Regions from separate parts of the Streptosporangium sp. G11 genome, predicted to be linked through region 2. Evidence: riboswitches for the same ligand, from Rfam matches in the RefSeq annotation. Region 2 holds a riboswitch; each other region holds the start of a gene.
What was found. A riboswitch is a leader RNA that binds a small molecule or an ion and turns the genes downstream of it on or off. The one in region 2 is predicted to bind cobalamin.
Positions count from the first base shown of each region.

Region 1: another riboswitch for cobalamin. It lies ahead of ACSDR0_RS07700 (CbtB domain-containing protein); the one in region 2 lies ahead of ACSDR0_RS09280 (ribonucleoside-diphosphate reductase subunit alpha).
Region 3: another riboswitch for cobalamin. It lies ahead of cobN (cobaltochelatase subunit CobN); the one in region 2 lies ahead of ACSDR0_RS09280 (ribonucleoside-diphosphate reductase subunit alpha).

Region 1 covers NZ_JBPJUQ010000005.1:181,415-184,680, reverse strand. Annotated here, with positions in the region: gene dop (depupylase/deamidase Dop) at 10-1,527, shown strand; adenosylcobalamin (AdoCbl) riboswitch at 1,665-1,798, shown strand; gene ACSDR0_RS07700 (CbtB domain-containing protein) at 1,816-2,010, shown strand; gene ACSDR0_RS07695 (CbtA family protein) at 2,018-2,761, shown strand; gene ACSDR0_RS07690 (histidine phosphatase family protein) at 2,758-3,266, shown strand, end outside.
Region 2 covers NZ_JBPJUQ010000006.1:246,233-249,498, reverse strand. Annotated here, with positions in the region: gene ACSDR0_RS09285 (tripartite tricarboxylate transporter substrate-binding protein) at 1-780, shown strand, start outside; cobalamin riboswitch at 785-985, shown strand; gene ACSDR0_RS09280 (ribonucleoside-diphosphate reductase subunit alpha) at 1,102-3,266, shown strand, end outside.
Region 3 covers NZ_JBPJUQ010000045.1:20,512-23,777, reverse strand. Annotated here, with positions in the region: gene ACSDR0_RS32290 (precorrin-8X methylmutase) at 1-187, opposite strand, end outside; gene ACSDR0_RS32285 (precorrin-3B synthase) at 184-1,788, opposite strand; cobalamin riboswitch at 1,835-2,007, shown strand; gene cobN (cobaltochelatase subunit CobN) at 2,171-3,266, shown strand, end outside.

The sequences.
Region 1 (3,266 bases), on a different contig from region 2:
AGGGTGCGCATGACGGTACGGCGGGTGATGGGCATCGAGACCGAATACGGCATCTCCGTGCCCGGACAGCCGGGGGCCAACGCGATGGTGACCTCCTCTCAGGTCGTGAACGCCTATCTGGCGGCCTCGGCCGCCAGGGCCCGGCGCGCGCGATGGGACTTCGAGGAGGAGAACCCGCTGCGGGACGCCCGGGGGTTCGACCTCGCGCGGGAGGTGGCCGACCAGAGCCAGCTGACCGACGAGGACCTCGGCCTGGCGAACGTGATCCTCACCAACGGGGCCCGGCTGTACGTGGACCACGCCCATCCCGAATACTCCACGCCCGAGTGCACCAATCCTCGGGCGGCGGTGATCTGGGACAAGGCGGGCGAGCGGGTGATGCACGACGCGGCGGTCCGCGCCTCGGCGATGCCGGCCAACGCCCCGATCCAGCTCTACAAGAACAACACCGACAACAAGGGCGCCTCCTACGGCTGCCACGAGAACTACCTCATGCGCCGGGCCACCTCGTTCGCCGACATCGTCAGGCACCTGACGCCGTTCTTCGTCTCCCGGCAGGTCGTCACCGGGGCGGGCAAGGTCGGCATCGGCCAGGACTCCCGGGGCGAGGGCTTCCAGATCAGCCAGCGGGCCGACTTCTTCGAGGTCGAGGTGGGCCTGGAGACGACGCTCAAGCGGCCGATCATCAACACCCGGGACGAGCCCCACGCCGACCCGGAGAAATACCGCCGGCTGCACGTCATCATCGGCGACGCCAACATGTCGGAGATCTCGACCTACCTGAAGCTGGGATCGACCGCGCTGGTCCTGGCCATGATCGAGGACAACTACTTCACCCGCGACCTGGCCGTGGACAACCCCGTCCAGGCCCTGCGCGCGGTCTCGCACGACCCCACGCTCAAGTACGAGATCGCCATGCGCGACGGCCGCAGGCTGACGGCCGTGCAGCTCCAGATGGAATACCTGGAGCTCGCGCGCAAGTACGCCGAGGAGCGCAGCGCCAACGGCCTGGACGAGCCCACCAAGGACATCCTGGAGCGCTGGGAGTCGGTCCTCACCCGCCTGGCGGAAGACCCGATGCAGCTGTCCGGGGAGCTCGACTGGGTGGCCAAGCTGGAGCTCCTGGAGGGCTACCGCACCCGTGACGGCCTTTCCTGGTCGCACCCGCGCCTGCAGCTCGTCGATCTCCAGTACTCCGACATCCGTCCCGACCGGGGGCTCTACAACCGGCTGGTCGCCCGGGGCCGCATGCAGCGCCTGGTCACCGAGGAAGAGGTCCAGAGGGCCATCGAGGTGCCGCCCAACGACACCCGGGCCTACTTCCGCGGCCGATGCCTGAGCCAGTACAGCGAGTCGGTGGCCGCGGCCTCCTGGGACTCGGTCATCTTCGACATCCCCGGCCGCGAGTCGTTGCAGCGCGTCCCCACCCTTGAGCCGCTGCGCGGCACCAAGGCCCATGTGGGCGAGCTGTTCGACCGCTGCCGTACCGCCGCGGAGCTGGTGACGGCGCTGACCGGCGAGCAGTGACTCTCGCGAGGGGGGAGGCGGCCCGGCCGGGCCGCCTCCCCCCTCGGCGTACCCGAGGGCCCATCAGGGGGCTTCGTTACATCAGATCCCGTCAAAGCGGACATCCGGATTGACGGGGGACGGAGAACCGGGATACGTTCCGGGTGTTTTGTGGCGGTGCGAGGGAAATCCGGTGAGATTCCGGTGCGGTCGCGCCACTGTGACCGGCTCCCCGGAGCCGGAAGTCAGGTCAGACTCGGCCGCCACCGACCTACGAAAAGGGACGCGTCAATCCCGGAGGAGGTGGCCGTGAGCCAGATCTCGGCACCGCACACCCAGCCCATCCCATGGCCCTCGCTCACCCGCTGGCTGCTCGCCGTACCGGTGCTGCTGCTCCTCGCCTACCTGGTCACCTTCGACCAGGGCGCGATCTCACAGGCGGGAAACTACCTGCACGAACTCATGCACGACGGGCGTCACCTGCTCGGCGTGCCGTGCCACTGAGCCACAGGTGATCACCAAACTCATCGTCCGGGGCCTCGTCGTCGGACTGCTCGCAGGGCTGCTCGCGGCAGTCTTCGCCTACACCGTCGGCGAACCGCGCATCGACCAGGCCATCGCGCTGGAGGAGGCGGCCGCCGCGGCCGCCGCCCCGGCCGAATCGCACGACGACACCGAGGCCGCGGCCCACTCCCACGACGGGGAGGAGGCCCTGGTCAGCAGGGACGGGCAGCGCTTCGGGCTCTTCCTCGCCCTCGGCCTGTACGGCCTCGCGGTCGGGGGCCTGTTCTCCCTCGTCTACGCGGCCGTACGCGGCCGGGCGGGACCCCGCTCGGAACCGGTGCTCGCGGTGAGCCTCGCCGCCGCCGCGTTCACCTCCGTCGTCCTCATCCCCTTCGTGAAATATCCCGCCAATCCACCGGCCGTCGGTGACCCGGAGACCATCAACCAGCGCACCGTGCTCTACCTGGTCGCCGTGGTCATCGGAATCCTCGCCGTCGCCGCGGGCATCGCCGCCTACCGCTACGCCTCGCGGAGCGAACCGTGGGTGCGCTGGCTGTCGGCGGGCGCCGCGGTGCTGATCCCCGTCGTCGCGGCCTGGATCCTCCTGCCGGAGATCTCGGAGGTGCCCCAGGGCTTCCCCGCCGACCTCCTGTGGGACTTCCGGGTCGCCTCCATAGGAACCCAGGTGGTCTTCTGGGCCGGCGTCGGCGCGCTGTTCGCCTTCGCCGCTCGCAGGCGCGGCCCGGTGTGACGACCCCCTCGGGGGTCACCCGCCTGCTCCTGGTCTGCCACGCCTCCACCTCGGCGACGGTACGGGCCGCGTTCCCGGGCGACGAGTCGCTCGACGAACGCGGCCTGCGCCGGGCCGAGAAGATGGCAGGGGACTTCGGCGCCGGTCCCGCGGCCTGCCCCGCCGAGCTGCGCTGCGTCCAGACGGCGGCGGCGCTCGGTCTGCGGGCCGAGCACGACCCGTTGCTGGCCGACTGTGATTACGGCCGCTGGAGCGGCATGACGCTCGGCGAGGTCGAGGCCGCCGAACCCGAGGCGCTCGCCTCCTGGCTCGGCGACCCCGGCGCGGCGCCCCACGGCGGGGAACCGGTCACCGCGCTCCTCGCCAGGGTGTCCGGCTGGCTCGCCGTCCGCGCCCCCGGCAGGGCCGTCGCGGTCACCCACCCGGCGATCATCCGGGCCGCGGTCGTCCACGCCCTCGGCGCCCCCGCCCAGTCCTTCTGGCGGGTCGACGTCGCGCCACTGGC
Region 2 (3,266 bases):
TTCGGCGTCTTCCGGGGCCCCTTCGCGCGCGAGGGCAGGCTGCTCGTCACCGCGATGCCGATGGTGGCCGCCGCGGAGATCGCCAACACCGCCGCCGTGGTGAACGCCGCCACCCCCCTCGCCCGCCTGGTCGGCGACTGGGCGGTCCTGGTCGTCCCCTCCGGCTCCAACCTGCGGACCTTCGAGGACTTCGCCGCGCGGCTGCGCCGGAACCCGGCGGGGCTGGCGGTCGGCGGCCGGTCGGAGGGCGGTTCCGACCACGTGCTCTACGGCATGATCGGCAAGTGCCTGGGGGTGGACACCCGGCTGCTCGAGTACGCCGGATACCTCGCCCCCGAGGACGCCGCCGAGGCGCTCCAGGTCGGCCGGGTGGCAGCCCTGCTGGGGTCGGCGCGCGCCCTGCGGCCCGAGATCGCGGCGGGCCGTCTGCGCCCCCTGGTGGTCTCCTCCGGCGGCCGGATCGACGGGATCGACGCGCCGACGCTCATGGAGGTCGACGTCCGGCTGGAGTACAGCGACTGGTGCGGCCTGCTGGGCCCCAAGGGCATGAGCCCGGGGGACCGGGACGCCGCGATCGCCCTGTGTGACAGGATCGACGCCGCGCCACGCTGGCGTGCCCTGTGCGCGGCCCACGGCTGGAGCCGGGTCTATCTCAGCGGCGACGAGTTCCGCAAGTGGCTCTCCACCGAGACGGCCCGCACCCGCGGTGTGCTTCACGAGCTCGGGTTGTTGAAGTCCTCCGACACAACCTGTTGGGGTAGTTGCGTCAGGCGCCCCTAGATGTAGGATCCTGCTCGTTGCTGGTTCGCCCCGCGGGGGGCGAGGCAAGAGGGAACCCGGTGAGATTCCGGGACTGCCCCGCAGCGGTGAACGGGAACGAAAGCCGTCATTGAGCACTGGGCGAACCATGCCTGGGAAGCGACGGCCGGTAGGCATGCGCAGTGCGCCCGTGAGTCCGAAGACCTGCCGGTGACGTGATTGTCCAGGGCCTCGTGGGAGGGTCCGCGGAACGAGGCGATCCGGCGTGCCCGGGATCGCTCGCGGACGCGTGCCCATCCGGCGAAGCCGTACGGGGAAGTTCGAGCGAGCGAGGGGCACCACGTGACACAGGCATTGGCGGAGACCGCGGCGGGGAGCGCGGCGGAGACCGCGGCGGAGAGCACCGTGGCGACCGCGACGGGAAGCGCGGCGGGGAGCACGGCGGCGACCGCGAACGACGGCGGCGACACCGGCGGTGTCGCGAGCGCGGTGAGCGCGGCGGACGACCGCAGGCTGGCCATCGACGAGGCGGCCGCCCGGGTGATCACCGATCCCGGCAACTCCCGGGTCGCCGCCGCGATGCTGGCCGAGCTGATCGCCGACGAGGCCGCCGAGCACGGCGTCCGCCGTTTCTCCGAGTCCATCGCCGCGACCCACGAGGCGGGATTGATCCAGGACGGTCTCGCTGAGTTCGTGGCCGCCCACGCCGGAGTCCTGGACGCGATGGTCGATCCGGAGGCCGACGCCAGGTTCGAGTACTTCGGGCTGCGCACCGTCTACGACCGCTACCTGCTGCGCCACCCGCGGACCCGCAAGGTCCTGGAGCGCCCGCAGCACTTCTTCCTCCGGGTGGCCTGCGGCCTGTCCGAGACCGTCGAGGAGGCCGCCGAGCTGTACGCGCTCATGGCCACCCTGTCCTACCTGCCCAGCTCGCCCACGCTGTTCAACTCCGGCTCCCGCAGGCCCCAGCTCTCCTCGTGCTTCCTGCTCGACTCGCCCCGCGACGAGCTGGAGTCCATCTACGAGCGCTACGGTCAGGTCGCGCGGCTGTCGAAGTACGCGGGGGGCATCGGGATCGCCTGGACCAGGGTCCGCTCGCGGGGCTCGCTGATCCGGGGCACCAACGGCCACTCCAACGGCATCGTGCCCTGGCTGCGCACGCTCGACTCCAGCGTCGCCGCGGTCAACCAGGGAGGCCGCCGCAAGGGCGCGGCCTGCGTCTACCTGGAGCCCTGGCACGCCGACGTCGAGGAGTTCCTGGAGCTGCGCGACAACACCGGCGAGGAGGCCCGCCGCACGCACAACTTGAACCTGGCCAACTGGATCCCCGACGAGTTCATGCGCCGGGTCGAGGCCGACGGCGTCTGGTCGCTGTTCGACCCCAAGGAGGTGCCGCACCTCACCGACCTGTACGGCACCGCGTTCGACGACGCCTACCGGGCCGCCGAGGCCGAGGGCAGGTTCACCCGGCAGATCCCCGCCCGCGCCCTGTACGGGCGGATGATGCGGACGCTCGCCCAGACCGGCAACGGCTGGATGACCTTCAAGGACGCGGCCAACCGGACCTCCAACCAGACGGCCAGGCCGGAGAACGTCATCCACCTGTCGAACCTCTGCACCGAGATCCTGGAGGTCACCGGCGACGGCGAGACCGCCGTCTGCAACCTCGGCTCGATCAACCTCGCCGCCCACCTGTCCGCGGACGCCGGGAGCATCGGGGACGCCGGGAGCGCCGGGGACGCCGGGAGCGCCGTCGACTGGGTCAGGCTGCGCGCGACCGTCCGTACCGCCGTGCGGTTCCTCGACCGCACCATCGACCTGGGTTTCTACCCGACCCCCGAGGCGAGGGCCGCCAACCAGAGATGGCGCCCGATCGGGCTCGGCGTGATGGGCCTGGCCGACGTGCTGTTCACGCTGCGGCTGCCGTTCGACTCGCCGCGCGCCCTGGAGCTGTCCACCCGGATCTCCGAGGAGATCGCGCTCGCCGCCTACCGGACCTCCTCCGACCTGGCCGTCGAGCGGGGCCGCCATCCCTCGTACGAGGAGACCAGGGCCGCCGCCGGGGTGCTCCACCCCGACCACTACGGGGCGGCGAGGTCGAAGGAGTGGGCGGAGGTCAGGGAGCGGGTCGCCGGGACCGGCCTGCGCAACTCGCTGATGATCGCGATCGCGCCGACGGCCACGATCGCCTCCATCGCGGGCTGCTACGAGTGCATCGAGCCGCAGGTCTCCAACGTCTTCAAGCGTGAGACCCTCTCGGGGGAGTTTCTCCAGGTCAACCGCTATCTCGTCCGCGACCTCCAGGCCCGCGGCCTGTGGACCCCGCTGATCCGCGACGCCATCAAGCGCGCCGACGGCTCCGTCCAGGACATCCCGGAGATCCCCGCCGACCTGAAGGCGCTCTATCGGACCGCCTGGGAGCTGCCGCAGAAGGCGCTGATCGACCTGGCCGCCGCTCGCACCCCGTACATCGACCAGTCGCAGTCGCTGAACCTCTTCATGGCCAC
Region 3 (3,266 bases), on a different contig from region 2:
GCGCCGAGGCCACGACACCGGGCGACCAGCGCAGATCGCCCACCAGGTCGACCATCCCGCAGGCGTGGATCATGCGGACCGCGACCCGGGCGACGTCGGCGGGCAGGCCGTCCAGGTCGGCTTCCGCGCGGATGGTGGCGAAGGAGCGGCGGTAGATCTCCGCGCCGTCGCGGACGTAGTCGATCACAGTTCCCCTCTGGCGGCCGCCACCGCGGCCGCGGTCTCCTCGATGCCGGAGCAGGTCAGGCCGGTGCCGTCCAGTTCCAGGCGGTAGCCGTCGCCGGTGGCGACCACGTCCGCGACCCGGCCTCTCGGGCGACCGCAGCGCCTGGCGCAGCCCGCCCAGTGCACGGGGAGCGTATCGGTGCCCGGCCCGATCGCGGACGGCGGGGCCACAGGCGGTCCCCCCTCGGACGGCTCGCTCCTGAACGACCTGTCCTTGGACGGCTCACCCCTGGACGACCTGACCTCGGGCGGCTCACCTTTGGACGGCTCGCTCTTGGACGACCTGTCCTCGGGCGGCTCGCCCCTGGGCGGTCTGCCACCGGACGGCGGGGCGGCGGACGGCTGGGCCATGCCGATGGCGGTGGCCGCGTCGGCCTGGACGTCGGCCAGGGACTTGGCGCAGCCTGGGCGGCCGGTGCAGGCCGTCACGCCGATCCACGGGGAGCCGGGGTCGACGATCAGCCCGGCGGCCTCCAGCCGGGCGGCGGTGCCCGCGACCTCGGCGCCGTCCAGGCCGGGCAGGACCACGCCCCGCCACGGCGTGAGCCGGATCTCCCCGCCCGAGGCGGCGTCCGCGAGCAGTCGTGCCGACGCGGAGGTCAGCCGCCCCAGCGGGACCGCCACCCCGAGCGCGACCCGCGCGTCTCCGCCCCCGGTGCCACCCCTGCCGCCGCCTCCGGGGTTTCCCTCGATCCCGGCTCCGACTCCGGTCACGTCCGCGCTCCCGACGACCCCGACCGGCCCGAGGGTCGCCGCTCGCGGTCTCACCGGTTCGAAGGGCGCCGTACCGGAGATCCCCAGGGCGGTTCGCACGCGGACGGCGATCAGGGAGGGGCCGTCGGGAAGTTCGGAGATCCGCCACGCGGTGACGTCCCGGGTGGACAGCTCGTCGAGGAACGCCTCGGCGGCGGCGAGCAGGGCGGTCACGGCTCCGCCCAGTGGGACGCGCAGCCCGCTGTCGGTCCCGGCGAGGATCAGCGCGGCCTCGTCCGGTCCCGTCGGCAGGATCCCGGCGTCCGCCCCCAGACCGGCCACGTCCCCCCGGCCGTCGTCGAGGGCGAACATGAACCGTCCGGGCAGGGCGGCGAGGGCGGGCCGGGCGCACAGCCGCCGGTCCAGCTCGCCGATCAGCGGGGTGACGTCGGCGATCCCGCCGCCCGCGTGGTTCGTACGGCCCGTGCCGCCCGTGCCGCCCGCGACGTCCAGCCCGGTCAGCCCGTCCAGCCCGGTCAGCGGGGAGGCGAGGATGTTGCGTACCCGCTCGTGCGTCGCCGAGGGCAGCAGGCCCGCCTCCGCCATCCGCGCGGCGAATCCGCTCCCCGTACCGCTGTCAGGACTCTCCGGGCCGAGGCCGCGTACCTGGACGTTCGCGCGGGAGGTCAGCTCGATGACGCCGCCGCCGTACGCGGAGGCGGCGTCGGCGAGCTCGCGCAGCTGGAAGGGGGTCAGACGGCCTCCGGGCACGCGGACGCGGGCCAGGCCGCCGTCCGCGGCGGCATGGACCTGAAGCGCCCCGGGGCACGCGTCGAGTCGCGATCGTCCGGAAAAGTCGGCAATGAACACTCAGAGGATGTTAACGCCAGTTTCTTGCAACGAACCGGACTGCCGTAGTGTCATCGGTGGCGACGGCAAAGGGAGGAAGCCGGTGTGATTCCGGCGCGGTCCCGCCACTGTAACCGGGGAGCGAACCCCACCCGGGCCACTGTCCGACGACGGACGGGAAGGCCGGGGTGAGCACCGATCCGGGAGCCAGGAGACTCCAGCCGTCGCGGCCGACGACGACCCGGGGCGAGGACCCCGAGGGAGGAAGCTCCGTGCGCTTTTCGCCGTTCCCCCGCCATGCCGTGGCATCGCCGTTTTCCCGCTACGCCGTGGCATCGCCGTTCCCCCGCCACGCCGTGGCACCCCTGGGCCGTACCGCCCTGCCTCTCCTGGAGTGTGGCGTGTGATCCTCCTGCTCTCGACCTCCGACACCGACCTGCTGAGCGCTCGCGCGAGCGGCGCCGACTACCGGCTCGGCAACCCCGCCAGGCTCGCCGCCGCCGACCTCCCGCCACTGCTGGAGGGCGCCGACCTGGTCGTGGTCCGCCTGCTCGGCGGGCGCCGCGCCTGGGAGGAGGGCCTGGACGCCCTGCTCGCCGGGCCCAGGCCCGTCGTCGTCCTCGGCGGCGAGCAGGCGCCGGACGCCGAGCTGATGGAGCTGTCCACCGTGCCGGGCGGGGTCTGCGCCGAGGCGCACGCCTACCTCGCCCACGGCGGCCCGGCCAACCTGACCGAGCTGCACCACTTCCTGTCCGACACGCTGCTGCTCACCGGCCACGGGTTCGCCGCGCCCGAGCCCACCCCCACGTGGGGGACGCTGGAGCGCGAGGCGCGCGACCAGGACGGGCCCGTCGTCGGGGTGCTCTACTACCGGGCCCACCACGTGGCGGGGAACACCGCCTTCGTCGAGGCGCTCTGCTCGGCGATCGAGGACGCGGGCGCGCGGGCACTGCCGGTGTACTGCGCCTCCCTGCGCACCGCCGAGCCCGGCCTGGTGGAGGTCCTGCGCACGGTGGACGCCCTGGTGGTGACCGTACTCGCCGCGGGAGGCACCCGCCCGGCGACCGCGTCGGCGGGCGGGGACGACGAGGCCTGGGACGTCGGCGCGCTCGCCGAGCTGGACGTGCCGATCCTGCAGGGCCTGTGCCTGACGAGCAGCCGGGCCTCCTGGGAGGACAACGACGACGGCCTGTCCCCGCTGGACGCCGCCACCCAGGTCGCGATCCCCGAGTTCGACGGGCGGATCATCACGGTGCCGTTCTCCTTCAAGGAGATCGACGAGGACGGGCTGACCGTCTACGTGGCCGACCCCGAGCGGGCCTCGCGCGTGGCGGGCATCGCCGTGCGCCACGCCGCGCTGCGGCACATCCCGCCCGCCGAGCGGCGGCTGGTGCTGATGCTGTCGGCCTACCCCACCAAGCACGCCCGCATCGGCAACGCCGTCGGCCTGGACACCCCGGCCAGCCTGGTGCGGCTGCTGGCCGCGCTCCGCGAGCGCG